DNA from 2 places in the Cellulomonas sp. P2_B4 genome. Region 2 is predicted to be linked to the other one. Evidence: riboswitches for the same ligand, from Rfam matches in the RefSeq annotation. Region 2 holds a riboswitch; the other holds the start of a gene.

Region 1 (10,845 bases), on a different contig from region 2:
CGTCGACCGCTCCCGCGGACGAACTGCCGCTGCCCGCCGACCTTCCGCCCGGCATCGCGGTGCTGTGGCGAGCGCCGGCGGTCGGGCGGCCGGGTCCGCGCCCGGGCCTGTCGCTGGAGCAGATCGCCGACGCGGGCATCGCGCTGGCCGACGCCGAGGGCCTGGACGCCGTCTCGATGTCGCGTCTGGCCGAGTCGCTCGGCTTCACGACGATGTCCCTCTACCGCTACGTCACGTCCAAGGACGAGGTGCTGAGCCTCATGTCCGACCGCGCCGCGGGCACGCCTCCCGTCACCGACGCCTCGCTGGGGGGCTGGCGCGAGCGGCTCGAGCTCATCCTCGCGATCCAGCAGCCGATCCTGCGCGCGCACCCGTGGCTGGCCCGCACGACGACGGTCCTGCACGCCATCGGCCCGGGGCGGCTCTCCTGGATGGAGGGCATGCTCGCGGCGCTCGAGGACACCCCGCTGACCGAGTCGCAGAAGGTCGGCGCCATCGGCGTGCTCTCCACGCATGCGCTCGACCAGCTGCGGGTCAGCGAGCAGCTGTCGGCGCAGGCACGCACCGCGGCGGTCGGCCCCACGGAGGGCGACGCACCCGACCTGGGCACGCTCATCGGCATCCTCGCGACGCCCGCCTCGCACCCCGCGCTGCTGCGCGCCGTCGACGCCGGCGGCTTCGTCTGGGACCCGCTCGACGAGGACACCCTCGACTTCGGCACGCAGCTGATCCTCGACGGCATCGAGCGGCTGATCGTCGTCGCGTCGAGCCGACCCCAGCCCTCGCTCGACCGAGCGGCTCCGCATCCGGCCGGTCCGGTGTCGGACGGAGGAGACAGACTCGGGGCATGACGCTCCCCGACGCACTTCCCGAGCCTCGGCCGGACTCGAACATCGGCCGCTGCTTCGGCGACGGCAACCCGCTCTACGAGAAGTACCACGACGAGGAGTGGGGCAAGCCGGTCCACGGCGAGAACGCGCTCTTCGAGCGGTTCGCGCTCGAGGGCTTCCAGTCCGGGCTCGCCTGGATCACGGTCCTGCGCAAGCGGCCCGCGTTCCGGGCGGCGTTCGCCGACTTCGACCCGGAGGTCGTGGCCGAGTTCGGCGACGACGACGTCGCGCGGCTGATGGCCGACGCGTCGATCGTGCGCAACCTCGCCAAGATCGAGGCCACCATCGCGAACGGCCGGGCGCTGCGCGCGCTGCACGCGGACGGCGGCTCCCTCGACGCGGTCCTGTGGTCGCACGCCCCCGACCGCTCCGGCTGGACGCGTCCCGCCACGTGGACGGACGTCCCGGCCATCACCCCCGAGTCCAAGGCCCTCGCCAAGGAGCTCAAGTCGCTCGGTTTCCGGTTCGTCGGACCCACCACCGCGTACGCCGCCATGCAGGCCTGCGGGGTGGTGGACGACCACCTGGCCACGTGTCCGAGCGCCCAGGGCGCCTAGCCGAGGCTCCGGACCCCCCGCGCCCCTAGAGATGGACGCCTGACCAGGCAGAACGCACTGGTACGCCCGGGTGAAGCACTGGACGACGGGGTCCTGGGCGTGCTGTGGCGCCGGGTGAGATCGATACTCCTGCCGGGTGACGCTCCCGAACCCATCTCGGCAGGTGAGAACCAGCCGACTATCGTGCCGAGAGTGGCAGACGTCTTCGAACCCGACGGGCGGCACGACGACGTGCGCGCCGCGGCCGATGCGTTGACGGGAACCCCGGCACCGGACGTGGACATCCTCGCCGCGGTGCAGGACGGGCTGCGGCTCGTCCCGGCCGGCTCGCCCACCTCGTGGTTCGACGTCCCGCAGCAGCGCCGCGGGCGCGACGACAACACCCTCGGGGGACGCCGCGGGGTCTGATCGCTCCCCGGGACAGTCTCGTCTCACCCATCGAGCATGGTTGCCCACCATGTGGTCGGCGGTCTACGATCGCGCCTACCATCCAGAGCGGCCGAGAGACCTGGCTCGACGACGCCGCAGCAACCCCCCTCTTGCGAGGGTGTGGGTGCTTCCGCCAGGGACGATGGAGTGAACCCAGATGTCCCCGAACGACCGTTGCCCCACCCCGCAGGCGTGCCCGTGAGCGCCGCGACGCTGGAACCGCGCACGCCCGGGCTGCACGTCGCCCCGGCCGCGCGCCCCCACGCCGCCAACGACCGGCCGACCATCTCCTTCGAGCTCTTCCCGCCGCGCAACCCCGACGCCGCGCCGCGCCTGTGGGCGACCATCCAGGCGCTCGAGTCGGTGCACCCGGACTTCGTCTCGGTCACCTACGGCGCCTCGGGCAAGACGCGCGTCACCACCCGGCAGCTGGTCCGCCGGCTGCTGCGGGAGACGACGCTCAACCCGATCGCCCACCTGACCTGCGTCGGCACCTCCCGCGAGGAGATCACGACGATCGTCGAGGAGTTCCTCGACGAGGGCGTCCGCTCGTTCCTGGCGCTGCGCGGCGACCCGCCCGTCGACCAGCAGGACTGGGTGGCCCACCCGGACGGCCTGCAGACCGCCGGCGAGCTGGTGGAGCTGCTGCGCCAGATCGAGGCGCAGCGCTGCGCGGACAGCCCGTCGCAGGCGGTGCGCGCGCGCGTCCGACCGCTGTCGGTCGCGGTCGCGGCCTTCCCGCGCGGCAACCACGCCACCGGCGGCACCCGCGCCCAGGACGTCGCCTCGCTGCTGGCCAAGCAGGAGGCGGGTGCCGACTTCGCCATCACGCAGGTGTTCTTCGACGCCGACGACTACCTCGGGATCGTCGCCGACGCGCGCGACGCCGGGGTCACCATCCCGATCATCCCGGGCATCATCCCGACCACCGACCCCGCCCGCCTGCACCGCGTGCAGGAGCTCACCGGGGTCCCGGTGCCTGAGAGACTGTTCGACCTGCTCGGCTCCGCCGACGACGAGCTCGACCGCCACCGCCGGGGCATCCGCGCGAGCGTCGACCTGGTCAACGGCGTCCTGGACGGCGGGGCTCCCGGCGTCCACCTCTACACGTTCAACCAGCACCATGCCGTACTTGACCTGCTCGAGGGTGCACACCTCGACGGCGGAGCTCGGACAGCTCCCGACCTGGCCAGCGGGCCGCAGGTCACGGCAACCGCCCGACCCTCGAGGGACTGAAATACCATGACCAAGATCCAGTTTCCGGCACAGTTCCCCGCCGGCTCCGTGCTCGGCTACCCCCGGATCGGCCCGCGCCGCGAGCTGAAGAAGGCCATCGAGTCCTTCTGGGCGGGCAAGTCGTCCGCCGACGAGGTCGAGGCCGTCGCCGCCGACCTGCGCCGCCGGACCCGGACGCGTCTGGCTGAGCTCGGCCTGGCGACCGACGTGCCCGCGATCCCGAGCGCGTTCTCGTTCTACGACCACGTGCTCGACGCGACGGCCGTCGTGGGCGCCGTGCCCGCACGCTTCGCCGACCTGGTGGCCGCCGACGGCACGCTCGACCTGGCCGGCTACTCGACCGTGGCGCGCGGTCGCGGCGACGACCTGCCGCTCGAGATGACCAAGTGGTTCGACACCAACTACCACTACCTGGTCCCCGAGATCGGCCCCGAGACCACGTTCCGCTACGCGAGCGACCGCCCCGTGCGGGAGTTCAAGGAGGCCCTGGCCGACGGCGTCCTGACGCGTCCGGTCATCGTCGGTCCCGTCACGTACCTCGCGCTGGCCAAGTCCACCGAGGGCGCGCCCGACGACTTCGCGCCGATCGACCGCCTCGAGGACCTGCTGCCCGTCTACGCGGCACTCCTGCAGGACCTCGCCGCCGCGGGTGCCACCTGGGTGCAGATCGAGGAGCCCGCGCTGGTCTCCGACTCGATCGAGGTGCCGGCCGAGCAGCTGCTCGCCGCTGTCATCGAGGCCTACCGTGCCCTGGCCACGGACCTCACCGACCGCCCGGCGATCCTCGTCGCCGCCCCGTACGGCGACCTGGGTGCGGCGTTCCCGGTGCTCGCCGCCACCGACGTCGAGGCCATCGGCATCGACCTGGTCCGCGGCAGCGCGCCGACCGAGAAAGTCGCCGGCCTGGAGACCAAGACGCTGGTCGCCGGCGTGATCGACGGCCACAACATCTGGCGCGCGGACCTGGACGCCAAGCTGGCGATCCTCGAGCAGCTCGAGGGCCTCGGCGCCGCCGCGGTCACCGTCGGCACCTCGACGTCGCTGTTCCACGTCCCGCACACCACGACCGACGAGCCGGGTCTCGACGACACCCTGAAGAGCTGGCTCGCGTTCGCCGACGAGAAGGTCGTCGAGGTCGTCACGCTGGCCGAGGGTCTGACGGAGGGTCGCGAGGCCATCCACGAGCAGCTGCTCGCGGCCACCGACGCCGTGAACAGCCGTCGCACCGCGCCCGGCGTCGTCGTCCCCGCGGTCCGCGAGCGTGCGGCCGCCCTCACCGAGGACGCGTTCAACCGTGGCCCGTTCGACGAGCGCAAGGTCGCCCAGGCCGCCCGCCTGAACCTCCCGCCGCTGCCGACGACCACGATCGGCTCGTTCCCGCAGACCGGCGAGATCCGCAAGGCGCGCGCCGCCTTCGGCAAGGGCGAGCTGACGGAGGCGCAGTACGACGACGAGATGAAGGCGGAGATCCGTCGCGTCGTCGAGCTGCAGGAGCAGATCGGCTTCGACGTGCTGGTGCACGGCGAGCCCGAGCGCAACGACATGGTCCAGTACTTCGCGGAGAACCTTGACGGGTTCGCCGTGACGCAGAACGGCTGGGTCCAGTCCTACGGCTCGCGCTGCACGCGTCCGTCGATCCTGTGGGGCGACGTCTCGCGGCCGAAGCCGATCACGGTGGACTGGACGGCGTACACGCAGTCGCTGACCACCAAGCCGGTCAAGGGCATGCTCACCGGCCCGGTGACGATCCTCGCGTGGTCGTTCGTGCGCGACGACCAGCCGCTCGGCGACACCGCCAACCAGGTCGGCCTCGCGCTGCGCGACGAGATCCAGGACCTCGAGGCCGCGGGCATCGCGGTGATCCAGGTGGACGAGCCCGCCCTGCGCGAGCTGCTGCCCCTGCGTGTCGAGGACCACGCCGCGTACCTCAACTGGTCGGTGCGCTCGTTCCGCCTGTCGACCGCGGGCGTCCGCGCCGACACTCAGATCCACACGCACCTGTGCTACTCCGAGTTCGGCCAGATCATGGGCGCGATCGACGGCCTCGACGCCGACGTCACGTCCATCGAGGCGGCCCGCTCGAAGATGGAGATCCTCGCGGACATCGCGGCGGCCGGCTACCCGCGCGCCGTGGGCCCGGGCGTCTACGACATCCACTCGCCGCGCGTCCCCAGCGAGGGCGAGGTCGAGGAGCTGCTCACCGAGGCCGTCAAGGCCATCGCCGTGGACCAGCTCTGGGTCAACCCGGACTGCGGCCTCAAGACCCGTCGCTACGAGGAGGTCGCCCCGTCGCTGGAGCACATCCTCGCCGCGACGCGGGCGGTGCGGGCGACGCTCTGACACCAGCGCAGGCAACGACGGCCCCGTCCGGTGGACGGGGCCGTCGTGCGTCTACGGTCGGTCACGTGACGACGATCTTCGACACGCTGACCCTCGACCAGCTCCGCACCCGCACCAGCGAGAAGTGGCGGCACTACCCGGCCGACGTGCTCCCGCTGTTCGTCGCCGAGATGGACGTGCCGCAGGCCGAGCCGGTGGTCCGCGCGGTGCACGACGCGATGCTCCGCGGCGACACGGGCTACCCCGCCGGCCGGGGCCTCGCCGAGGCGATGGCGGGGTTCGCCTCGACCCGGTGGGACTGGGACGTCGACCCCGGGCGGACCCGCACGGCCGCGGACGTCATGGTCGGCGTCGTCGAGGTCCTGCGGCTGCTTACCGACCCGGGCGAGGCCGTCGTCATCAACCCGCCGGTCTACCCGCCGTTCACCACGTTCCTGCGGCATGCCAACCGGCACATCGTGCACGCACCCCTGGGTGCCGATCGTCGGCTCGACCTCGACGCCCTGGACTACGCGTTCGGCCGCGCGGCGCTGCACGGTCGTCGGGCCGCCTTCCTGCTCTGCAACCCGCACAACCCGACCGGGACCCTGCACACGGCCGACGAGCTGGCCGCGGTCGGCGCGCTCGGGGCGAAGCACGGCGTCCGGGTGGTGTCCGACGAGATCCACGCCCCCCTCGTCCCGACGCCGGGAGCCCGGTTCGTCCCGGCGACCACGGTCATCCCCGACGCGATCGCCCTGCACTCCGCGTCCAAGGCGTTCAACCTGGCCGCGCTCCGGGTCGCGGTCGCCGTCCCCGGCCCGGACGCCCACGAGCTCGACGGCATGGCCGACCCCGTCGCCGACGGCGTGATGCACCTGGGCGTCGTCGCGCAGACGGCCGCCTACGCGGACGGAGGCGCGTTCCTCGACGAGGTCCTGGTGGGCCTGGACCGCAACGGCAGCCTGTTGCGGGAGCTCCTGGCGCCGCTGGTGGACTGGACGCCCCCCGTGGCCACCTACTTCGCCTGGCTCGACCTCAGCAGGTACTCGGACAACCCGGCGCGCGCGCTGCTCGACGGCGGTCTCGCGGTCAACCCGGGCCCGACGTTCGGCGTGGAGGGCGCGGGCCACGTGCGACTGAACTTCGCCACCTCGTCGGCCATCCTCACGGACGCCGCCGCGAGGCTCACGACGACGCTCGGGGGAACGCGGCGCGCCTGAGGAGCCCTCAGCGGTGCGCAGCCCTGCTGAGGTGCTCCTGCAGTGCGTCGACGATGCGGACGTCCGCATCCAGCCACGGGACGTCGTGCCACTGGCTGATCGGCAGCCACCTGAGCTCGTCGTGCTCCTCGAGCGGCTCCGGGGTCCCCTCGACCACCTCGGCCAGCCAGATGCGCATCACGTACTCGTCGGAGAGGCGCCAGAGGCCATCGTCGGGTCCGACGAGCTCGTCGCCCAGGCCGATCCGTGCGCCGAGCTCCTCACGGATCTCGCGGTGCAGGGCGTCCTCGGGCTGCTCGCCGGCGTCCACCTTGCCGCCGGGGAACTCCCAGCGGCCGGCCAGACGGGCCGGGACTGCACGTCGCGCGGCCAGCAGCTCACGCGGGTCGTCGAGGTCGTCCACGATGGCGGCGGCGACGACGAGTACGGGTGAGGTCATGCGGTGAGTCTGCCAGGCCCCTGTGTCAGGGGTGTGGCTTCGGTGCGACGGCCGCGTTCCTCGAGCCGGCGCACCAGGAGAGTCAGCGGATGCCGTGCGCCACTGCCCAGGCGACGGCCTCGGCGCGGGTGGAGACTCCGATCTTGCGGTACACGCTGCGCACCTGGGACTTCACGGTGTTGCGCGTGACGAAGAGTCGCGTGGCGATCTCCTCGAGAGTGACGTCTTCGGCCAGCTCGGCCAGGACGACCCGCTCGCGGCGCGTCAGTGCGTCGTTCGAGACTCCGACGGTCCTGCTCGTCTCCACCATGCTCATGATGTCCTCCGGTGTGCTGCGTCGCCCGGGACGTCCGGGTCACGCTCTTGGCTGCGTACCGGATGAGAGAGGGCAATCAGTGAGCCATGACGCCACTTCTGCCAACTCTTCATGTACGGGTTCCCCCCCGACATGCCGATCTCGCTAGCCACCCACAATGAACGTCGCATCGGCACCTTGATACGCCGTACGTGTGGCTGGTTCTCAGGTTTCACCCGATCGGGCGAGTGCAATGTCCACGAAATGGGACTACCTGGCACCAGCCGGTGTGTCCTGCGGGTCAGCCGGCGCTCTGCGCGGCGTACTCGTCGGACGTCAGGAGCGGACCGGTCGACGTCACGTCGACCTTCAGGAGCCAGCCCGCACCATAGGGGTCGGAGTTGACGACGGAGGGGTCGTCCACAGCCGACTGGTTGATCTCGATCACGGTCCCCGACACCGGGGAGTACAGCTCGGACACCGACTTGGTCGACTCGATCTCACCCACCACAGCGCCCGCCACGAGCTCCTCGCCGACTGCCGGCAGCTCGAGGTAGACGATGTCGCCCAGGGCGTCGGCGGCTGTAGCCGTGATCCCGATGGTCGACGGGGAACCGTCCTGCAGCCACTCGTGCTCGACGGTGTAGTGCAGGTTGGTGGGCAGATCCGTGCTCATAGGTGCTCCTGTCAGGGGGGACGGACCCTAGTGCTGGTTTACCGGGCCCGGCGGTAGAAGGGAAGAGGGACGACCCGAACAGGTTCGAGGCGTCCTCGCACGTCAACGGCGAGTTCGGTACCGGGCGCGCTGTTCTCGGGCGTCACGTAGGCCATCGCGACCGGGTGGCCGAGCGTCGGCGACGGCGCCCCGGACGTGACCACGCCGATCTGCGAGCCGTCCGGCAGGGTCACGGGGTAGCCGTGACGGGCGGCCCGGCGGCCCAGACCCTGCAGCCCGACGAGCGTCCTGGTGGCCTCCGCGGCGTCCCGCTCCTCGAGGGCGGCACGGCCGACGAAGTCGACCGGCTCGCCGTCGGCCGTCGCCTTGTCGAGCTTCACCACGCGGCCCAGCCCCGCGTCGTGCGGCGTGGTGGTGCGGTCCAGCTCGTTGCCGTACAGGGGCATGCCCGCCTCGAGGCGGAGGCTGTCGCGTGCGGACAGCCCGGCCGGGACGAGGCCCTTGTCGCTGCCCGCCGCGAGGAACGCCTGCCACAGGGCGGGGGCCAGGGGAGCGTCGAGGAAGAACTCGAAGCCGTCCTCGCCCGTGTAGCCGGTGCGGGCGACCAGGACGGGCTCGCCGGCGAAGGTGGCCGGCAGGCACGCGTAGTACTTCGATGCGCCGATGTCGCCGCCCGTCTCGTCCAGGCCCTGCGTGGCGCGCACGATCTCGAGGGCGTTCGGGCCCTGGACCGCGATGAGGGCGGTCTGCGGGGAGCGGTCCTCGACCGTTGCCTGGAATCCCGCCGCGCGCTCGCGCAGGGCGTCGAGCACGACCTCGTGGTTCGAGGCGTTGGCGACGACGAGGAAGGCGTCCTCGCGGTCCCGGTAGACGATCAGGTCGTCGACGACGCCGCCGTCCGGCGCGCAGATCATCGTGTAGCGCGCGCCCTGGAAGCGCAGGGCGGAGAGGTTCCCGACGAGGGCGTAGTCGAGGAACGCGGCGGCGTCGGGGCCGGTGACGCGGATCTCGCCCATGTGCGAGAGGTCGAACAGCCCGGCGGCGGAGCGCACCGCGGTGTGCTCCGCGATGTCGGACGTGTACCGCAGCGGCATCTGCCAGCCGGCGAAGCTGGTGAGGGCTGCGCCCAGGGCGACGTGCTCGTCGTGGAGCGGGCTCGGTGTGTCGGTCACGGGTTCGTCCTTCACTCGGCGTACGCCTCGATGGGCGGGCAGCTGCAGACCAGGTTGCGGTCCCCGTGCGCGCCGTCGATCCGGCGGACCGGCGGCCAGTACTTGCCCTCGCGCAGTGCGGCCACCGGGAAGCCGGCGAGCTCGCGCGGGTAGGCCTGCGTCCACTCGTCCGCGGTGAGGCTCGCCGCCGTGTGCGGTGCGTTGCGCAGGGGCGACTCGGCGACCGTCCAGCGGCCCGCGGCCACCGCGTCGATCTCGCCGCGGATGGCGATCATCGCCTCGACGAACCGGTCGATCTCCGCCAGGTCCTCGCTCTCGGTCGGCTCGACCATGAGCGTGCCGGCCACCGGGAACGAGAGCGTCGGCGCGTGGAACCCGTAGTCCATGAGCCGCTTGGCCACGTCCTCGGCGGTCACGCCGGTCTCCTTGGTGATGTCGCGCAGGTCGAGGATGCACTCGTGCGCGACGAGCCCGTTGGGGCCCGTGTAGAGGACGGGGTAGTGCGCCGACAGGCGCGTGGCCAGGTAGTTCGCGGCCAGCACCGCCGTCTCCGTGGCCTCGCGAAGCCCGTCGGGACCCATCAGCGCGACGTAGGCCCAGCTGATCGGCAGGATGCCCGCCGACCCCCACGGCGCGGCGCTGACCGGTGCCGTGGCCTCGTTGCTGGTACCGGGGGTCGGGTTGCCCGGCAGGTACGGCGCGAGGTGCGCCGCGACCGCGACCGGGCCGACCCCGGGACCGCCGCCGCCGTGCGGGATGCAGAACGTCTTGTGCAGGTTGAGGTGGGACACGTCGCCGCCGAGCTCGCCCGGCCGCGCCAGTCCGACCAGCGCGTTGAGGTTCGCACCGTCGATGTATACCTGGCCGCCGGCCTCGTGTACGAGGTCGCAGACCGTGCGCACACCCTCCTCGTAGACGCCGTGCGTCGAGGGGTAGGTGATCATGATCGCGGCCACCTGCGGCCCGTGCTGGTCCAGCTTGGCGCGCAGGTCGTCGAGGTCGATGGACCCGTCGGACGCCGTCGCGACGACGACGACGCGCATGCCCGCGAGCGCCGCCGACGCCGCGTTCGTGCCGTGCGCGGACGCGGGGATCAGGCAGACGTCGCGCGTGTCGCCGCGCGCCGCGTGGTAGCCGTGAATGGCCAGCAGACCGGCCAGCTCACCCTGCGAACCCGCATTCGGCTGCACGGACACCGCGGCGTAGCCCGTGATCTCGGCCAGCCAGTCCTGCAGCTGCGTCACCAGCTCCGCGTAGCCGAGGGTCTGGTCGAGGGGCGCGTACGGGTGGATGCTCGCGAACTCCGGCCAGCTGATGGGCTCCATCTCGGCCGTGGCGTTGAGCTTCATCGTGCAGGAGCCCAGCGGGATCATCGTGCGGTCGAGGGCCAGGTCCTTGTCCGAGAGCCGGCGCAGGTAGCGCAGCATCGCGGTCTCGGAGCGGTGCAGGTGGAAGACGGGGTGCGTCAGGTAGGCGTCCGTGCGCCGCAGGCCGGCGGGCAGGGCCGTGGTCTCGACGACGAACCCCTGCGGGCCGCCGACACCGACGAAGCCGAACGAGTGGGTGCCGTCCTCGTCCGCCTCGAGCGTCGTGGTGCCCGCGGCCGCGA
Region 2 (19,292 bases):
CGCTGGACGTGCTCGCGGAGCTCGCGGTCTCGCACCCCGGTGCCGGAGCGGTCGCCGACGACGAGCAGGCGGTCGACGGCGGCGAGCAGCTCGAGCTGACGCCGGTCCCGGCCGACGTGTTCGAGGCGGACCCGGAGCCGGACGGCGAGCCCCAGCAGGACTGAGCTGCCCCGGGGCGGCGTGCGTTCGGTCACGTCGCCCGCGGGGGAGCCGTCCAGGTTTGACCCTGGCCCGTGCGGTCCGTACTCTTGAACGTCGGCGCGTCGTGTGCGCGCTGATCATGCGTGCCGCTCTGTTCTGACAGATCAGCGTCGACGCGAACCCCCACGGGAACCGGTGCACACCGGTGGTGCGGGATGTGCGCGGACGCGGTGCAGGCACGACACCAGCAGTTCTATGACAGTTTCTTGACACAGGCAGTTCGACGAGCAGAGATGAGCAGCAACGTGGTGTACGCGATCGTGAAGGCTGGCGGCCGCCAGGAGAAGGTCGCTGTCGGCGACGTCGTCGTCGTCGACCGCCTCTCCGCGCAGGCCGGCTCGACCATCGAGCTGACCGCCCTGCTGCTCGTCGACGGTGCGACGGTCACCACCGACGCCTCGGCGCTGGCCAAGGTGAAGGTGACGGCGGAGGTCGTGCGGGACGAGAAGGGTCCCAAGATCGACATCCTCAAGTACAAGAACAAGACCGGCTACCGCAAGCGCCAGGGTCACCGCCAGAAGCTGACCCGCCTCAAGGTCACCGGCATCTCCTGATCTCGCGCCGCGGCCTGCCGGCTGCGGACCCCCACACACTTCTGAGCACGAAAGCAGGTTCGTCATGGCACACAAGAAGGGCGCGAGCTCCTCGCGCAACGGTCGCGACTCGAACGCCCAGCGCCTGGGCGTCAAGCGCTTCGGTGGCCAGGTCGTCAAGGCCGGCGAGATCATCGTCCGCCAGCGCGGCACGCACTTCCACCCCGGCGTGAACGTCGGCCGTGGCGGCGACGACACGCTGTTCGCCCTCGCCCCGGGCGCCGTGACCTTCGGGACGCGCCGTGGCCGCAAGGTCATCGACGTCGTGGTGGCCGCTGAGGTCTGATCCGAAATGAAGCGGACGGTACGGGGCGCGGAGCGTCACGTGCCGGGAGCGGAATGCAGGATCGGACCGACAGCAAGTACTGAGGTCTGAGTGTCATGACGCGCGGCATCGGTCCGCGTCAGCTAGTCGTGGAGGGGCGCACCGGTGCGGTGCGCCCCTTTCGCGTGTGAGTATCGAGATGAAGCAGTGAAGGAGGTTCAGCCGTGGTGACATTCGTCGACCGGGTCGTGCTGCACGCGACCGGCGGTGACGGTGGGCACGGCTGTGCGTCCATCCACCGGGAGAAGTTCAAGCCGCTGGCCGGCCCCGACGGCGGCGCGGGCGGCAACGGTGGGTCGGTGATCCTCGAGGTCGACCCGCAGGTCACCACGCTGCTCGACTTCCACCACCAGTCGCACCGTCGCGCCCCGTCGGGCACCCAGGGCATGGGCGACTGGAGGTCGGGCTCGACCGGTGCCGACCTGGTGCTCGGTGTGCCCGACGGCACCGTCGTCAAGGACGCCGAGGGCAACGTCCTGGCGGACCTCGTCGGCCTCGGCGCGAGCATCGTCGTCGCCGCTGGAGGCCGTGGCGGTCTGGGAAACTTCGCGCTCGCCTCGGCCCGGCGCATCGCTCCCGGATTCGCGCTCCTCGGCGAGCCGGGCGAGACGCAGGACATCGTGCTGGAGCTCAAGTCCATCGCCGATGTGGCCCTCGTCGGCTACCCGAGCGCCGGCAAGTCCAGCCTCGTCGCGGCGATCTCCGCTGCCCGGCCCAAGATCGCCGACTACCCGTTCACCACGCTGGTGCCCAACCTCGGCGTCGTCCAGGCCGGCACCGCCCGGTACACCGTCGCCGACGTCCCCGGCCTGATCCCCGGTGCCTCCGAGGGACGCGGGCTCGGTCTGGAGTTTCTGCGCCACATCGAGCGGTGCGCGGTCATCGTGCACGTCCTCGACTGCGCGACGCTCGAGCCCGACCGCGACCCGATCTCCGACCTGGACGTCATCGAGGCCGAGCTGGCCACGTACGCCGGCGACCTCGGCATCGAGGGCGGCCGGGTCCCCATCACGGAGCGTCCGCAGATCATCGTCCTGAACAAGATCGACGTCCCCGAGGCCCGTGACCTGGCCGAGATGGTCAAGCCCGACCTCGAGGCGCGTGGGTTGCGTGTGTTCGAGGTGTCGACCGCCAGCCACGAGGGCCTGAAGCTTCTGACGTACGCGCTCGGCGAGATCGTCGACAAGGCACGCCGTGACGCGCCGAAGCCCGAGAACACGCGGGTCATCCTGCGGCCCAAGGCCGTCGACGACGCCGGTTTCACTGTGACGCGTCGCGAGGTCGAGGGTCAGGGCGTCTACTTCTCCGTGCGCGGTGAGAAGCCCGAGCGCTGGTGCCGCCAGACGGACTTCGCCAACGACGAGGCCGTGGGATACCTCGCCGATCGGCTCGCGCGCCTCGGCGTCGAGGAGCAGCTGTTCAAGGTCGGTGCTACGCCCGGCGACGAGGTGCGCATCGGCCCCGAGCACAACGCGGTCATCTTCGACTGGGAGCCGACCCTCATGACGGGGTCCGAGTTCCTGGGCGGCCCGCGCGGCGTCGACGTTCGGCTCGAGGACCGTTCGCGTCCGACGCGCGGCGAGAAGCGCCAGGAGTACAAGGAGCGCATGGACGCCAAGACCGAGGCCCGCGAGGAGCTGTGGACCGAGCGCGAGGCCGGGGTCTGGACCGACGCGGCCTCGGAGTGACGTCCGCCCCGCGGATATGAGCGATGCTGCGCCGCTCCCGCGCGGCAGAATGCCGGTCGTGACCGCCGACGCCCTGCAGGACCGCCAACAGCTGGTCTCGGCGTCCCGTGTCGTCGTCAAGATCGGGTCGTCGTCGCTGACGACGCCGGACGGGCGGCTCGCGCCGGAGCGGCTCAACGCGCTGGTCGAGGTGCTCGCGGCGCGGCGGGCGGCGGGCGGGCAGGTCGTGCTCGTGTCGTCCGGCGCGATCGCGGCCGGCATCGGCCCGCTCGGACTGGCGACCCGCCCGAAGGACCTGGCGACGCAGCAGGCCGCCGCGTCGGTCGGTCAGGGGCTGCTGGTCGCGCACTACACGGAGGCGTTCCGGCGGCACGGGCTCCAGGTGGGCCAGGTGCTGCTCACCGCCGACGACACCGTCCGTCGCGTGCACTACCGCAACGCGCACCGCGCCCTGACGCGGCTCCTCGACCTCGGCATCGTGCCGGTCATCAACGAGAACGACGCCGTGGCGACCGACGAGATCCGGTTCGGCGACAACGACCGGCTCGCCGCCCTCGTCTCGCACCTCGTGCACGCCGACGCGCTGATGCTGCTGTCCGACGTGGACTCGCTCTACACCGGGCCCCCGTCCCGCGACGGCAGTCGTCGGATCGCGTCCGTGGTCCACGCCGAGGACCTCGAGGGGATCGATGTCGCGTCGCGGGGGAGCGCCGTGGGCACCGGGGGGATGGTGACCAAGCTGGAGTCGGTCGCGATCGCGACGCAGTCCGGCGTCCCCGTCATCCTCACGTCCGCCGCCCAGGCCGCGCAGGCGCTGGCCGGCGAGGACGTCGGCACGTGGTTCACCGCGACCGGCCGCCGCACGTCGATCCGGCGCCTCTGGCTCGCGCACGCCGCGCACACCCGTGGACGCCTCGTGCTCGACGCGGGCGCCGTGCGGGCGGTCGTCGAGCGCGGGACCTCGCTGCTGCCCGCCGGCGTCACCGGCTTCGAAGGGGCATTCGAGGAGGGCGACCCCGTCGAGCTCGTCGGACCCGACGGCGCGCTGATCGGCCGCGGGCTGGTCGCGTACGACGCCTCCGAGGTGCCCGGGCTGCTCGGCCGCTCGACGCAGGACCTGCGCGCCGAGCTCGGGCCGGGCTACGACCGCGAGCTCGTCCACCGCGACGACCTGGTCCTGGTCCGCAAGCGCCGCTGAGAGCACAACGTCCGCACTCGTGGGGCCTATGGCACCCACGAGTGCGGACGTTGCGGTGTGTGTCAGCTACCGATCCACGCCTGCGTCAGCTGGTCGAGGCGCGAGTCCGCACCCAGCTGTACGTCGTGCACGTCGGTGTTCAGGCCGAGGAACGTGGTCAGCTCGTGCACCGGGATCACGTGGTGCTCGGTGACGAGGCGCTCCTGCGCGTCGGCCAGGACGGCGTCCCGCTCGGTCGGGTCGCTGACGGCGAGCTGCTTCTGCAGCAGCGCCTCCAGCTCGGGGTCGGCGAGCTTGTAGAAGTTCGTCGCCGCCGTCGAGTACTGCGTGCGCAGGACGTCACCGTCGGCCCGGCTCAGGTTGCCCCAGACCAGGTCGAACGAGCCGTCCTTCAGCTTCGCCTGGAAGTCCGGCACCGTGCCGCTCCACAGCTGCGCGTCGATGCCGTTGGCCTTGAGCTCCTGCTGGATGAGCTCGACGGACGTCTGGTTCGGCGAGAAGTTGGTGATCCAGACCAGGACGGGCGCCAGCGGCTTGCCGTCCTTCGCGTAGATGCCGTCCGCACCCTTGACCCAGCCGTCGTCCTCGAGGACCGTCGCGGCCTTCTTCGGGTCCGTGACGATGTCCTTGCTGACGTCGGCGACGCCCGGGGTCGTGCTGGCCAGCGGGCTCGTCGCCACGGCGAAGCCGTCGTTCAGGGCGGTGTCGCGGACCTCGGTCGGGTTCACCGTGAGCGCGATGGCCTCGCGGACCGCCGGGTCGGAGCCGAGCGCGCCGCCCTCGTTGAAGGTCAGGCCGAAGGTGATGCCCGGGTTGGCGCGGCTCACCAGGTCGAACCCGGAGGACCCGAGCGTCTCGATGTCGGTCGGCTGCACGCCGCCGATCACGTCCACCTGCTCGGAGGTGAGCGCGCCGGTACGCACGCCCGCCTCGGGGATCACCTGGAACGTCACGGTGTCCAGGTGCGCCCTGCCGGTGTTCTCGCGACCCTGCGGGCCCCACGCGTAGTCGTCGCGGGCCGTCAGGACCGTCTCGGTGTCCTTGGTGTAGTGGTCCAGCGTGAACGGCCCGGTGCCGACGACACCCGTCCCGCTGGCGCGGTCGTCGAACGGGATGGCGAGCGTGGAGTCGGCGACGAAGCCGAGACCCACCGCCGACGTGGCCTGCGGGAACGCCGCGTTCGGAGACGAGAACGCGACCGTGACGGTGGTCGGGTCGACGACCGTGGTGCCGGCGTACCCGACGAAGTTCGCGGCGACGGAGGACTTGGCGCCGGCGGCGACGGTGTCGTCGAAGTTCTTCTTCACCGACTCCGCGGTGAACGGCGTGCCGTCGGAGAACGTCACGTCGTCGCGCAGCGTGAACGTGAACTGGGTCGCGTCGGCGTTCGCTTCCCACTTCGTCGCCAGCCACGGCTTGAGCGAGCCGTCGGCGGGGTCCTGCCAGAGCAGGGAGTCGACGAGCTGACGGGTCACGTACCAGGTGTCGTTGCCGGAGCCGATGGCGGGCGGGTTGAGCGAGATGGGGTCGTTGCCGATGGCGAAGGTGAGGTCGCCACCGTCGACGGGGGCGTCTGCCGCGGCGGTCGACGTGCTCTCGTCGGAACCCGCGTCGTCCGAGCCCGAGGAGCAGGCGGCGAGCAGGAGGGAGAGCGTGGCGATGCCGGTCAGGAGGCCGGCTTGACGGCGCGAGGGTCGTCGGACGGACATGGTGGTGCTCCTTGCTGGGGGTGGGTGACGGGCGGCGCGGGGGCTCAGTCACGTCGACACGAGGTCACGACGCACCCCCTTCGCCGGCGCGCACGCGGCCGCCGGGGATCGCCGACAGCAGCTCGGCGGTGTACGGGTCGCCCGGGTGCGCGAACACGCCCTCGACCGGGCCCTGCTCGACCACCCGGCCGCGCTGCAGGACGGCCACCTCGTGCGCGACCTGCCGGACGACGGCCAGGTCGTGCGAGATGAACAGGTAGGACAGCCCGAGCTCGACCTGCAGGTCCGTCAGCAGGTCGAGGATCTGGGCCTGGACCGAGACGTCGAGCGCGGACACGGGCTCGTCGAGCACGACGAGCTCCGGGTTCAGGGCGAGCGCGCGGGCGATCGCGACGCGTTGCCGCTGCCCGCCCGAGAGCTCCGCGGGACGGCGCTGGAGCGCGGTGCGCGGCAGGGCGACGACGTCCAGCAGCTCGGCGGCGCGGGCGGCACGCTCGGCGCGCGAGCCGACGCCGAACGCGCGCAGGGGCTCGGTCACGATCCGCTGGACCGAGAACCGCGGGTCGAGGGACGCGTACGGGTTCTGGTAGACCACCTGCATCCGCCGGCGCAGCAGCCGCAGCGCCGCCCCGCGGGTGTGCGTCACGTCCTCGCCGTCGACGAGCACCGAGCCCGACGTCGGCTCCGCCAGCCGCAGCGCGAGGCGGGCGGTCGTGGACTTCCCGGAGCCGGACTCGCCGACGAGCGCGAGGGTGCGCCCGCGCGGCAGGACGAACGAGACGTCGTCGACGGCACGGAGCGTGCCCCCGCCGGCGGACCGCGGGAGCGGGAACTCCTTGGTCAGGCGCCGCGCCTCGAGCGCCGGCACGGCGGTCGGCGGGACCGGCGCGGCGATGGTGCGGGCACCGCGCAGGCTGGGCGCCGCAGCGAGCAGCGCGCGGGTGTACGGGTCGCTCGGTGCGCCGAGCACCTGGTCGGGCGTGCCCTGCTCGACGACCCTGCCCTGCGACATCACGACGATGCGGTCGGCCCGGTCCGCGGCGACGCCGAGGTCGTGCGTGATGAGCAGGACCCCCGTCCCAGTTCCGGCCGTGAGGTCCTCGATGTGGTCGAGGATCTGCCGCTGGACGGTGACGTCGAGGGCGCTCGTCGGTTCGTCGGCCACCAGGAGGCGCGGCTGGGCGGCCAGCGCGATCGCGATCAGCACGCGCTGTCGCATGCCGCCGGAGAGCTCGTGCGGGTACTGCCGCGCCCGGACCTCCGGCTCGGCCAGGCCCGCCCGGCGCAGTGCTTCGATCGCCTCGATCTCGGCGTTCTTGCGGTCGGCCAGACCGTGGATGCGCAGCACCTCGGCCACCTGGTCGCCGATGCGGGTGACGGGGTTGAGCGACACCGTGGGGTCCTGCGGGACCAGGCCGACCAGGACGCCGCGCACGTTGCGCAGGTCGCGGTGGGAGGCGTGGACCACGTCGTGGCCCAGCAGGTCGATGCTCCCGTGGTCGATCACGGCCGCCGGCGCCAGGAGCCGGACCACCGCGGCGGCGGTGGTCGACTTGCCGGACCCGGACTCGCCGACCACGGCGACGGTCTCGCCCGCGTCGACGTGCAGCGAGACGTCCCGCACGGCGCGGACCGTGCCGCGACGCGTCCGGTACGCGACCGCGAGGTCCGTGACCGTCAGGAGCCGCAAGGAGGAGGTCATGCCACACCCCCGTCGTGCCGGTCGAGGGCACGCGACAGGCGGCCCGCGGCCAGCACGCTGAGCGCGATCGTCAGGCCGGGCAGCGTGGTCAGCCACCAGGACGTGCGCAGGTAGTCGCGACCGCCGGACACCAGCGCACCCCACTCGGGCGCGGGCGGGGGAGCGCCGTACCCGAGGAAGCTGAGTGCGGACACCGCGAGGATCGCCGTGCCGAGCTGCAGGGCGGCGAGCACGACGACGGGGCCCGAGGCGTTGGGGAGCACGTGCTGGAACAGGACCGACCACCAGCGGCTGCCGCCGGCGTGCGCGGCCTCGACGTAGACCGACGAGCGCACACGCAGGACCTCGGAGCGCATGATGCGTGAGACCGTCGCGACGCTGGCCAGGCCGACCGCGATCGCGACCTTGACCGTCCCGAAGCCGAGCGCCGTGATGAGCGCGAGCGAGAGCAGCAGCGCGGGGATGGACAGCAGCACGTCGACGACGCGCATGACGACGTCGTCGAACACGCCACCGACGAAGCCGGCGACCAGACCGACCACGGCCCCGACCAGCAGGCCGACGCCGACGGCCACGAGCGCCGCCTCGAGCGTCAGCTGCGTGCCGTGCACCACCCGCGTGTACAGGTCGCGACCCAGCTGGTCGGTGCCGAACCAGTGCGCCGACGAGGGGGCCTGAAGCTTGTCGGCCGGCACTCCGGTGAGCGGGTCGCCGGGCGCGAGCACCTGCGGCACGAACGCCGCCACGAGCACGAACCCGATCCAGACGAGAGCGAGGAGGAGCCCGGGCCTGCGCAGCAGGTCGCCGACCCAGGCGAACCGCCCGCGCGTCTGCTCGTCGGGCTGATCCAGCGGCGCGTCGGCCGGGAGGTCGGCGGCGGTGGTGGCGAGGTCGTCGAGAAGGTCCGTCACATCACACCCCCGCCGTTGCGGGCTCACGGACCGCGGCCGCGGCGACCGGGGCCGCGGCCTTCGGTGGACGTGAGTGCCGCACGATCCGCGGGTCGAGGAGCGGGTAGAGCAGATCGACCGCGAGGTTGACCAGCACGAACACGGCGGCGGCGAACAGGACGACGCCCATCACGACGGGGATGTCCTGCGCGCTGACGGACGTCGCGGTGAGCCGGCCGATCCCGGCACGGGAGAACACGGTCTCGGTGACGACCGCCCCGGCCAGGAGCTCGCCGATGACCAGTCCGGTCACCGTGAGCGCGGGGAGCGAGGCGTTGCGCAACGCGTGCCGGAAGTGGACGCGCACCGAGCCGGCGCCCTTGGCACGGGCCGTGTCGACGTACGGCTGGCGCAGGCTGTGCTGGAGGCTGCGCGAGAGCATCTGCGCGATCAGCGCCGCCGTGGGCACCGCGAGCGTCACCGCCGGCAGGACGATCGAGGAGAACCCCTTGTTGCCCACCGCGGGGAAGATCGGGTTCTGGAACGAGAACCACTGGACGAGCATCAGACCGAACCAGAACGACGGGATCGCGACCCCGAGCGGGGGCAGGCCGAGCAGCGTGTTGGACAGGCCGCGGCTGCGCACCAGGGTCGCGACGATGGCCAGCCCGCCGCCGACCAGCAGCGCGAGCACGAACGCGGCCGCCGCGATGGCCGCGGTCGGCGGGATCGCCTCGGCGATCAGTCCGGTCACCGGCCGGTGCAGGACCACCGACGTGCCGAGGTCCCCGCGCAGGACGCCCCCGAGCTGCGTCAGGTACTGCACCGGCAGCGGCTGGTCGAGGCCGTACTGGGCGCGCAGCGCGTCGAGCTGCTCGGGCGTGACGTCCGACGACTCGCCGCCGTACATGAGCGAGACCGGGTCGCCCGGCAGCGCGTAGAGCACGACGAACGACACCGTGTAGGCGGCCCAGAGCACGAGGAGCGCCTGCCCGAGGCGGGCGAGCACGTAGCGGTTCATCGCGGGGCCCGGGGGAAGGCGCGCATCGGGGTCCTCGTTCCGTCGTCTGTGCTTGCACGGCGGGAGCCGTGCCGGGTAGTCACCTGGAGCACCCCGTCACGTGAAGGGTTGCTGCCCGACCAACCAGGGCTTTGCGTCGGGACTCGATACCGGCCGCGAAGGTAAGGACGAGGCGCGGGGTCGTCAACGATCCGCCGCTGCGTCTCACGGAATGGACGCACCGCCCGAGGACCGAGATGTGAGACGTCGCCGACGGTTCGTTGACTTCGGCATCCGGGCGGCTCACCCTCCCCGCGAACTCCGACAGCGCGCTCACCAGGGGAACCATGTCCGTCGCCCTCCTCCCGTCCACGCTCGACGCCCGCTACGGCGGCGTCGCACCCGACGACGTCGCCACCTCCGACGTCATCGAGCTGCAGCTCGCGCACCGCTCCGTGCGGCGGTACCTGCCCGACGACGTCTCGGACGCCGAGCTCGCTGCCGTCGTCGCCGCCGCRCAGTCCGCCGCGACCAGCTCGAACCTCCAGCTGTGGAGCGTCGTGGCCGTGCGCGACGACCAGCGCCGGTCGGCCCTGTGCGCGCTCGCGGGCAACCAGGCGCACATCACGCAGGCGCCGCTGCTGCTCGTCTGGCTCGTCGACCTCGGCCGCGCCCACGCCATCGCCGCGGCCCACGACGCGCCGACCGAAGGCGCGGACTACCTCGAGACGGCCGTCGTCGGGTTCGTCGACGCGGCCCTGGCCGCGCAGAACGCGGTGCTCGCCGCGGAGTCGCTGGGCCTGGGGACGGTGTACATCGGCGCGCTGCGCAACCGGCCGGCGGAGGTGGCCGACCTGCTCCACCTGCCGCGCCACGTGTTCGCCGCGTTCGGGCTCGTCGTCGGGCGGCCCGACCTGTCCGAGAACACGCGCGTGAAGCCGCGCCTGCCCCAGTCGGCCGTGCTGCACCACGAGGTGTACGACGACGCGGACCACGCCGACGCGGTCGCCGATTACGAGGAGCGGATCGGCGAGTTCTACGCCCTCGAGGGGCTGTCGCACTCCTGGACGGACCGGCTGCTCGCCCGGCTCTCCGGCCCCGCGGCGCTCAACGGTCGCGACCAGCTGCGCTCGGCGCTCGAGGCGCAGGGCTTCCGGCTCCGATGAGCACAGGCACGACGACGAAGGAGAGCACGATGACCGAGACCACCGCCCGCCCGGGCGCCCCCGCCGAGCACCTCAGCCTCGAGGACGCCGCGGCGCTCGCGCCCGCGGTCACCCCGCAGGAGGCCGCCGAGCGCGTCGCCGAGGGCGCGTTCCTGCTCGACGTCCGCAGCGAGACGGGCCGGTCGCGCACGGGCGCGATCCCCGGCGCCACGGTCGGCGACCGGTACGCGATCGACGACGAGTTCGACCTCGCCGCGGCCACGCACCACGCACCCGTCGTCTCGCTGGACACGCCGATCGTGGTCGTCTGCGGCTCGGTGCGCGGGTCCGGCCCGGTGGCCGCGGAGCTGCGCGCCAAGGGCTTCACCAACGTCGTCCACGTCGACGGCGGCTTCGGTGCCTGGAAGGACGCGGGCCTGCCCGCCGAGGAGCCGACCGCCGGATGAGTACCCCCTCCACCGCGTTCCTCGACGAGCTGCGCGCGCTCACCGAGCGCCGACGCGGGTCGTTCGTCCCGCTGACCTCCCCGTTCGACGGGGCCGACGAGACGTCGCGCGCCCTCGTGCGGGACGCGGCGAGCGCCGGCCAGGGGGACCTCCTCGACGTCGCGCACGCGATCCACTCCCACCCGGAGGAGGCGTTCCGCGAGGTCCGCTCGGTCGCGGCGATCGCGGACCTGCTGCGGGCGCGCGGCGTGCCCGCGACGGTGGGGACGCACGGCCTGTCGACCGCGCTGCGCGCGGGACTGACCAAGGCCGGGCCCGACGACGGCGCGGCTCGCGAGGACGCGGGTCCGACCGTCGCGATCCTGGCCGAGTACGACGCGCTGCCCGGGGTGGGTCACGCGTGCGGGCACCACCTCATCGCGGGCGCCGCGACGGGGGCGTTCCTCGCGCTGGTCCGGGCGGTCGCCGACGGTCTGGACCTGCCGGGTCGGGTGCTCCTGCTCGGCACGCCGGCGGAGGAGGGCAGCTCGGGCAAGGAGATCCTGGCGCGCAACGGGTTCTTCGAGGGCGTCGACGCGGCGATCATGGTGCACCCGTTCGGCTTCGACGTCGTCGACCACCCGTTCCTCGGCCGGCGGCAGCTGCGCGTCACGTACCACGGGGTCGCCGCGCACGCGTCGGCCAGCCCGTTCATGGGCCGCAACGCCCTCGACGCCGTCGCGCTGAACTACCAGGCGGTCGCGATGCTGCGGCAGCACATCCCGCCGAGCGACCGTGTGCACGGCGTGGTGCTCGAGGGCGGGACGCGGCCGAGCGTGGTGCCCGAGCGCGCGACCGTCGAGTACTACGTCCGGTCCGCGAGCCCGACGACCCTCAAGGACCTCTCCGAGCGGCTCGCCGACATCGCGCGGGGCGCCGCGCTGGCCACCGGGACGACCGCCGAGCTGGTCTGGGACGCGGCCCCGTTCACGCTCCCCGTCCGGACCAACGGACCGCTCGCAGAGCGCTGGGCGGTGCACCAGGCCGGTCAGGGGCGGACCGTGCTGGCCGGGGGCGTCGTCCCCGAGATACTCGCGGCCTCGACCGACTTCGGGAACGTGAGCGTCCGGCTCCCCGGCATCCACCCGATGATCGCGGTGAGCGACCCGGAGGTGGCCCTGCACACCCGCGAGTTCGCGGAGGTCGCCGGAGGTCCTCGCGGGGACGCCGCCGCCGTCGACGGTGCCGTCGGGCTCGCGCTCACGGCCCTGGACTATCTGGCCGACCCGGCGCTGCGTGCCGCGGTGCGGCAGGACTTCCAGGACGCCGGCGGCGTCCTGGACGTGGAGGGGTACTTCTCATGATCGAGGTGCGCACGTCGCGGCCGGACGAGCACGCCGCGGTCGCGGAGCTCACCGAGCACGGGTTCGCGACCGGGCCGTTCGGTCCGACCACGGACCCGGCGCGGCTGGCGCTGCTGCGCGACGCTCCCGGGCGCGCGGCGGCCGGCGACCTGCTCGTGGCGGTCGACGGCGACGAGCTGCTGGGCACGATCAGCCTGCTGCGGCCCGGCACCGGGTACACGCGGCAGGCCCACGACGACGAGGCCGAGGTGCGGCTGCTGACCACCACGCCGGCTGCCCGCGGTCGCGGGGTCGGCGCCGCGCTCCTGGCGGAGTCGGTCGCCCGCGCGCGGGCCTGGGGTGTCACCGCGCTGGTACTGGACACCGGCGCCCGCAACGTCGTCGCGCAACGCCTGTACCACCGGCTCGGGTTCGAGCGGGTGGTCGACCGGGAAACGATCGCCGGTCTGGTCGTGTACCGCTACGACGTCGCCCGCACCGGCCTGCGCGTCCGACTGGTCGCGCCGCACGAGTACGACCGCGTCGCGCAGCTGTCGGTCGAGGCGTACGCCCACGACTACGACATCCCCGACGAGTACCGCGCCTCCCTCGCCGACGTCGCCGCCCGGGCTCGCGAGCACGAGGTCTGGGTGGCCGAGGACCTCGCGACCGGCGAGCTGGTCGGGACGGTCGCAACGCCGCGCGCGGGCGAGCACATCTCCGAGCTCGGTCGGGACGGCGAGCTCGACTTCCGGCTGCTCGCGGTCGACCCCGCGGCTCGCCGACGAGGGATCGGGGTGCTGCTCACCGAGCACGTCGTCGCACTCGCCCGGCAGCGGGCCCTCGACCGCGTCGTCATGAACTCCGGGCCGCAGATGCTCGGCGCCCACGCGCTCTACCACCGTCTCGGCTTCGTCCGGCTGACCGAGCGCGAGACCCGTGTCGTCGCCGGCGGCACCCTGCTCGCGTTCGGCCTCGACACAGCACCACTCACGCAAGGAGCACTCTCGTGAAGTTCCAGGTCCTCGACATCGTCCCCCACGGCCCGCACCCGGTCACCGGCGAGCTGCTCGACCCGTCCACCCGCCTCGAGCGCGTCGTCGAGACCGCCGTGCTGGCCGAGGAGCTCGGGATCGACGCGTTCGCGGTGGGGGAGCGCCACGCCGGCGACTTCCTGTCGTCGTCTCCCACCGTGCTGCTCGGCGCGCTGGCCCAGGCGACGGACACGATCCTGCTCAGCACCGGCGTCACCGTGCTCAGCCTGCTCGACCCGGTCCGCGTCGCCGAGGACTACGCGACGATCGACCTGCTCTCGCGCGGGCGGCTCGAGATCGTCATCGGCAAGGGCAACGAGGACAAGCACTTCCCGCTGTTCGGGCTCCAGCTGGAGCACCAGTACGACTACCTCGAGGAGAACTACGAGCTCCTCACCCTGCTGCTCAGCCGAGAGCACGTCGACTGGAAGGGCACGTTCCACGCGCCGCTGACGGACGCGACGACGCTGCCGCGCCCGTACGACGGCCCCTTCCGCATCTGGCACGGCTCGGCCACCAGCACCATCGCGGTCGACCTCGCCGCCAAGCACGGCGACCCGATCGTGTCCGCGAACGCGCTGCAGCCCCGCGAGAACTACAAGGTGCTCATCGACCGGTACCGCGAGCAGCTCGTGGCCCACGGGCACGACCCGTCGGTCGGCTACGTCGGCTCCGGTTCGGGCGGCCTCTTCCTGGCGGACACCACCGAGCAGGCGACCGAGGAGTACCGCGCGGTCTACGAGGGCTTCGCCGCCCGGATGGCCGCCCGGCACGTCGGCGAGACGCGGCCCGGCAAGGTCTCGTCGTTCGCGCACATCGAGGACGCGGTCGAGCGCGGCCCGGCGCTCGTCGGCTCCCCGGAGCGCGTCGCGGAGAAGATCCTCGACTACCACGCCTCCTACGGGCACGACCTGCAGTCCGTCTCGCTCAACCCGGTCCTGCCGTACGAGCAGCAGCAGGACGTCCTGCGACGGTTCGCCGAGGAGGTCGTCCCGCTGGTCCGGGCCGAGGTGTCGACGACGCTGTGGGGACCGCAGAACCCGGGCCGTGCCCGCGGCCTCGACCGGCTCGTCGCGGTCTGACGTGGCCGTCGAGTTCCTCGGCGCCGGGTACGGCAACCCGTCGACCGAGACCACCCCGCTCGTCGGACCCGTCTGGGACCCCGGCTACACACGGGAGATCGTGCGCGCCCACGAGGCGAGCGGCTGGGACCACGTCCTGTTCCCCTATGCGTCCGACGGCCCCGACCCCGCGCAGGCGGCGGCCTGGGCGGCGGCACACACCGACCGCATCCAGCTGCGCGTCGCGCACCGCCCGAACGTCTCGGCGCCCACGTTCGCCGCCAAGACCTTCGCGACCCTGCACGCGGCGTCCGGCGGACGCGTCACGGTCCACCTCATCGCGGGCGGCCTCACCAGCGACCAGCGGGCCGAGGGCGACGACCTGGACAAGGACGCGCGCTACGACCGGCTCGCCGAGTACGCGCAGCTGCTCCTGCGGTCGTGGACCTCGGCCGAGCCGTTCACGCACGTCGGCCCGTACTACCGAGCGCAGGAGTTCGTCCTGCGGGCCCGCACCGAGCAGCGTCCGGGCCTGTCGGCGGGCGGGGCGTCGCGACGAGCCCTGGAGGTCGGTGCGCGCGTCGCGGACGTGTTCGCGCTCTTCGGCGAACCGCTGGCCGCGACCGCGGACCAGGTCGACCTGCTCCGCTCGTTCGCGACCGCCGTGGGCCGTCCGCTGCCTCGTCTGCAGATCGCGTTCCGGCCGATCGTGGCGCCCACCGACGAGGAGGCGTGGGCCAGGGCGCACGCGATCCGAGCACGCATCGACGAGCTCGCGTCGCCGCGCGCGGTGCGGACCCTGACCGAGGCACCCCGTGAGCCGGGGAAGCTGCCCGAGAACACCGCGAACCTGCGCCTGGCCGAGCTGGCCGCGTCGGGGGAGCGGCACGACCGTGCCCTGTGGACGCCGACCGTCGCGGGTGCGGGCGGGCTGCCGACGAGCGCGACGGCCCTCGTCGGCTCCTACCGGACCGTGGCCGACGCCCTGCTGGACTACGTCGACCTCGGGTTCGAGATCTTCGGCCTGCGCGGCTACGACCTGCTCGCGGACGCGGTCGAGTTCGGCGAGAACGTCATCCCGCTGGTGCACGCGGGCGTGACCGCGCGGGACGCACTCCGGCACAGCGGGACTACCCTGACCAGATGACCACGTCGCTCGAGCAGCCGCTCCAGCAAGCACCCGAGGCGCCCGACGTCACGGCCGCGGTCCGCGCCGTCGCGGAGCGCGCCAAGATCGCCTCCCGCACGCTCGCCACGGCCAACCGCGCCACCAAGGACGCGGCGCTGCGTGCCATGGCCGACGCGCTCGTCGAGGCCACGCCACAGATCGTCGAGGCCAACAAGATCGACCTCGAGCGCGGCCGCGCCAACGGCACGTCCGCCGGCCTGCTCGACCGGCTCGCGCTCACCCCCGAGCGGATCGCGGGGATCGCCGACGCCCTGCGCGAGCTCGCGGCGCTGCCCGACCCGGTGGGCGAGGTGGTCCGCGGGTCGACGCTGCCCAACGGCCTGCGCATGCGGCAGGTCCGCGTCCCGATGGGCGTGGTCGGCATGATCTACGAGGCCCGCCCGAACGTCACGGTCGACGCCGCCGGGCTCGCGCTCAAGAGCGGCAACGCGGTGATCCTGCGCGGTGGGTCCGCGGCCGCGGCCAGCAACGAGCTGATCGTCGACGTCCTGTCGCGGGCGCTCGTCTCGCAGCGCCTGCCCGGTGCGCTGATCCAGTCGATCGACTCCTACGGGCGCGAGGGCGCCGTGGCGCTCATGCACGCGCGCGGGCTGGTCGACGTCCTGGTTCCGCGCGGGGGTGCGGACCTCATCCAGACCGTCGTGCGCGAGTCCACCGTCCCGGTCGTCGAGACGGGCGTGGGCAACGTGCACGTCTATGTCGACGAGACCGCCGACCTGGCGATGGCCCTGCCGATCCTGCTGAACGCCAAGACGCAGCGTGTCGGCGTGTGCAACGCCGCCGAGACGCTGCTGGTGCACCGGGCCGTGGCCGACGAGTTCCTGCCGGTCGCGATCGCGATGCTCGCCGACGAGGGCGTGACGATCCACGGCTGCGAGGAGACGCTCGCCCTGGCACCCGAGGAGGCGGACGTCGTCGCGGCCACCGACGAGGACTGGGCGACCGAGTACCTGTCGCTCGACCTGGCCGTGCGCGTCGTCGACTCCCTGGACGAGGCCCTCGAGCACATCCGCACGTGGAGCTCCGGGCACACCGAGGCGATCGTCACCCGGGACCTGGCGTCCTCGGAGCGGTTCGTCGCCGAGGTGGACTCCGCGGCGGTCATGGTCAACGCCTCGACGCGGTTCACCGACGGCGGCCAGCTGGGCCTGGGCGCGGAGATCGGGATCTCCACGCAGAAGCTGCACGCGCGGGGTCCGATGGGCCTCGGCGAGCTGACGACGACCAAGTGGATCGTGCACGGCGACGGGCACGTCAGACCCTGAGCACCACAGTTGACCGTGCGACACTGATCGCACCCGCCCCACCCCTGGAGGATTGTCGTGCGTGTTGCTGCTGAAGCTGCCGAGGTCGTGAACGAGCTGCCCTTCGAGCCGTGGGTCTTCGGCGTCGGAGCGTTCGTCGGGCTGGTTGCCATGCTGCTGACCGCATACGCCTTCCGGAACGTGGGGACGCGCCACTGACCCGGCCCCCTGTCGGGATCGACGGAGGGACCGACCGATGACGCACCCGCCCGTCCGGAGGCAGCGCCTCGGGGTCATGGGCGGCACGTTCGACCCCATCCACCACGGCCACCTGGTCGCCGCCAGTGAGGTCGCGGCGAGGTTCGACCTCGACGAGGTCGTCTTCGTCCCGACCGGTCAGCCGACGTTCAAGCTCGACCAGGCCGTCACGCTCGCCGAGCACCGCTACCTGATGACCGTCATCGCGACGGCGTCGAACCCGCGGTTCACGGTGAGCCGGGTGGACGTGGACCGCGAAGGTGTGACGTACACCGTCGACACCCTGCGTGACCTCAAGACGGCCCGCCCGGACGCCGAACTGTTCTTCATCACGGGTGCGGACGCCATCACGCAGATCTTGACGTGGAAGGATGCGGACGAGCTCTTCTCGATGGCGCAGTTCGTGGCGGTCACCCGCCCCGGGCACACGCTGTCGGTCGACGGGCTCCCCGGCGATCGCGTCCAGGTCCTCGAGGTCCCGGCCCTGGCGATCTCGTCGACGGATGTCCGCGCCCGAGAGAGCGCCGGGCAACCGGTGTGGTACCTCGTCCCGGACGGGGTTGTTCAGTACATCGCCAAGCACAGGTTGTATCGAGGAATGTCATGAGTGAAACCGGAGAGCGGCGCAGTCGCCGCGAGCTCCACAGGCCCGAGACGGGATCCGTCGAAGGTGTCGCGCCCGACGACGGGTCCGCGGCTCCCCAGCCGACCCCGCCCGCCAGCTCACCTACGACGCCTCCGGTCTCACGGCGGGCGATGCGCGAGCAGAGCATCCCCGACGCCTCCGGGCCGCCCACCGACGCGGTCGCGCGTTCCCGCCGCTCCATCCGGGACACCGCGCTCGACCCGACGAGCGAGCGACCCCCCGCGCAGCCCGCCCCCACGACCCGGCCGGCCCCCTGGTCGGCGACGTCGCCGGCGCCGTCGGCGACCGGCGGCTCCGTGCCGAGCCCGTCCCGCACGCCCGCCCCGGCCCCGCAGCCGTCTCCTCAGGCGCGGCCGTCCACGGTGACGCCGTCCACCGCCCAGTCGTTCACCGCGCAGCCGTCCGCGGCCCAGTCCGCCTGGGGCCAGCGCGGCCCGGCGCCGACGAACGCTCCCGGTGCAGGCCCGGCACGGCCCGGCACGCCCGCACAGCCCCCCGCGCAGGTACCGCAGCGCACGTCCGTCCAGGGCGCTGCCGCGTCGTCCGCTCCCGCAACCGCACCCTGGCAGGCACCGTCCGCGCAGCCCGGGGCCCGCCCCGCCGCGAGCGTGCAGCCGAGCACGTCGTCGGGCCGTCCCGGTGCACCGTCGCAGCCGTCCGCCGGCCAGCCATCCGCGGGCCAGCCGTCCGCCGCCCAGCCGTCCGCCGGCCAGCCGTCCGCCGCCCAGGCGTCCTCCCCCCAGCCGACGAGCACGCCGCCGGCTCGCACGAGCGCCCTGCCCGCGCCGGGCCAGCCGAGCCAGGTCCCGAGCCCGGCTTCCCGCCCGTCGACGCCGCAGCGCCCGGCCACCCAGCCCACGGTCGGCCAGCCGTCGACGTTCGGCCAGCCGTCCTCCGTCGGCCAGCCGTCGACATTCGGCCAGCAGCCTGGTTTCGGCGGTCAGCCCTCAGGTCCGTCCAGCACCTCGTCGGACGCCGGCGGCCCGGCGGCGGCACGTCGCGACGGTCCGAGCTGGATCGCCTCGCCCCCCGCCGCTGCTGCGCCGGCAGCGTGGCCCACGGCAGGCGGTGCCGAGGCGCCGTCACCGACGTCGACGTGGCAGCCCAGTGCCGCCCAGGCACGCGCCACCGCACCCGCGACGAGCAGGCCGACCGACGCCCCGGCCCCGGCTCCCACGCAGAGCTGGTCGCCGACGCCGAGCCCGACCGCCCCGCCCGAGGCCGGTCCCGTCGCGTGGTCGCCGACCCCGGTCGCGGCCGGCGGCACCGTTCCCGCGCCGCGCACGGGTGCGGAGGGTGGGGGCACGGGCTTCGGCGCGAGCCCGTTCGCCGAGTCGCTCCCCGCCATCGCGTCCACCACCGCCGCGGCGCAGGACGACGAGGACGACGACGACGAGGTCCGTCCGCGGCACCCGTACACCTGGCTGCACTTCCTCGCACTGGCGCTCGTCGCGTTCGTGCTGGGCTTCCTCATCGTGCTCCTGTGGAGCCGGTCCGGCGGGCTCGACGCCTCGGGCACCGGATCGACACCCGCATCGGCCTCGGCCGTGCACACCCCACTCGGCCTCGTCGCCGATCCTGCCTGACCCCAAGATTTCGAGGAGACCTGTGGCTGCGACC

The links. A riboswitch is a leader RNA that binds a small molecule or an ion and turns the genes downstream of it on or off. The one in region 2 is predicted to bind S-adenosylmethionine.
Region 1: another riboswitch for S-adenosylmethionine. It lies ahead of AC1DZC_RS17015 (methylenetetrahydrofolate reductase); the one in region 2 lies ahead of AC1DZC_RS18795 (ABC transporter permease).

The regions. Positions count from the first base shown of each region.
Region 1 covers NZ_JBFUDI010000011.1:92,354-103,198, forward strand. Annotated here, with positions in the region: gene AC1DZC_RS17000 (TetR/AcrR family transcriptional regulator) at 1-851, shown strand, start outside; gene AC1DZC_RS17005 (DNA-3-methyladenine glycosylase I) at 848-1,447, shown strand; gene AC1DZC_RS17010 (hypothetical protein) at 1,640-1,855, shown strand; SAM riboswitch class I at 1,931-2,025, shown strand; gene AC1DZC_RS17015 (methylenetetrahydrofolate reductase) at 2,075-3,112, shown strand; gene metE (5-methyltetrahydropteroyltriglutamate--homocysteine S-methyltransferase) at 3,119-5,452, shown strand; gene AC1DZC_RS17025 (MalY/PatB family protein) at 5,518-6,654, shown strand; gene AC1DZC_RS17030 ((deoxy)nucleoside triphosphate pyrophosphohydrolase) at 6,662-7,093, opposite strand; gene AC1DZC_RS17035 (helix-turn-helix domain-containing protein) at 7,176-7,409, opposite strand; gene gcvH (glycine cleavage system protein GcvH) at 7,690-8,064, opposite strand; gene gcvT (glycine cleavage system aminomethyltransferase GcvT) at 8,103-9,236, opposite strand; gene gcvP (aminomethyl-transferring glycine dehydrogenase) at 9,248-10,845, opposite strand, start outside.
Region 2 covers NZ_JBFUDI010000014.1:70,540-89,831, forward strand. Annotated here, with positions in the region: gene AC1DZC_RS18755 (Rne/Rng family ribonuclease) at 1-164, shown strand, start outside; gene rplU (50S ribosomal protein L21) at 447-755, shown strand; gene rpmA (50S ribosomal protein L27) at 820-1,080, shown strand; gene obgE (GTPase ObgE) at 1,284-2,807, shown strand; gene proB (glutamate 5-kinase) at 2,857-4,005, shown strand; gene AC1DZC_RS18780 (ABC transporter substrate-binding protein) at 4,068-5,714, opposite strand; gene AC1DZC_RS18785 (dipeptide ABC transporter ATP-binding protein) at 5,779-7,416, opposite strand; gene AC1DZC_RS18790 (ABC transporter permease) at 7,413-8,327, opposite strand; gene AC1DZC_RS18795 (ABC transporter permease) at 8,329-9,327, opposite strand; SAM riboswitch class IV at 9,371-9,478, opposite strand; gene AC1DZC_RS18800 (NADPH-dependent oxidoreductase) at 9,654-10,472, shown strand; gene AC1DZC_RS18805 (rhodanese-like domain-containing protein) at 10,502-10,918, shown strand; gene AC1DZC_RS18810 (M20 family metallopeptidase) at 10,915-12,261, shown strand; gene AC1DZC_RS18815 (GNAT family N-acetyltransferase) at 12,258-13,253, shown strand; gene AC1DZC_RS18820 (LLM class flavin-dependent oxidoreductase) at 13,250-14,356, shown strand; gene AC1DZC_RS18825 (LLM class flavin-dependent oxidoreductase) at 14,322-15,482, shown strand; gene AC1DZC_RS18830 (glutamate-5-semialdehyde dehydrogenase) at 15,479-16,789, shown strand; gene AC1DZC_RS18835 (hypothetical protein) at 16,847-16,987, shown strand; gene nadD (nicotinate-nucleotide adenylyltransferase) at 17,025-17,633, shown strand; gene AC1DZC_RS18845 (hypothetical protein) at 17,783-19,258, shown strand; gene rsfS (ribosome silencing factor) at 19,281-19,292, shown strand, end outside.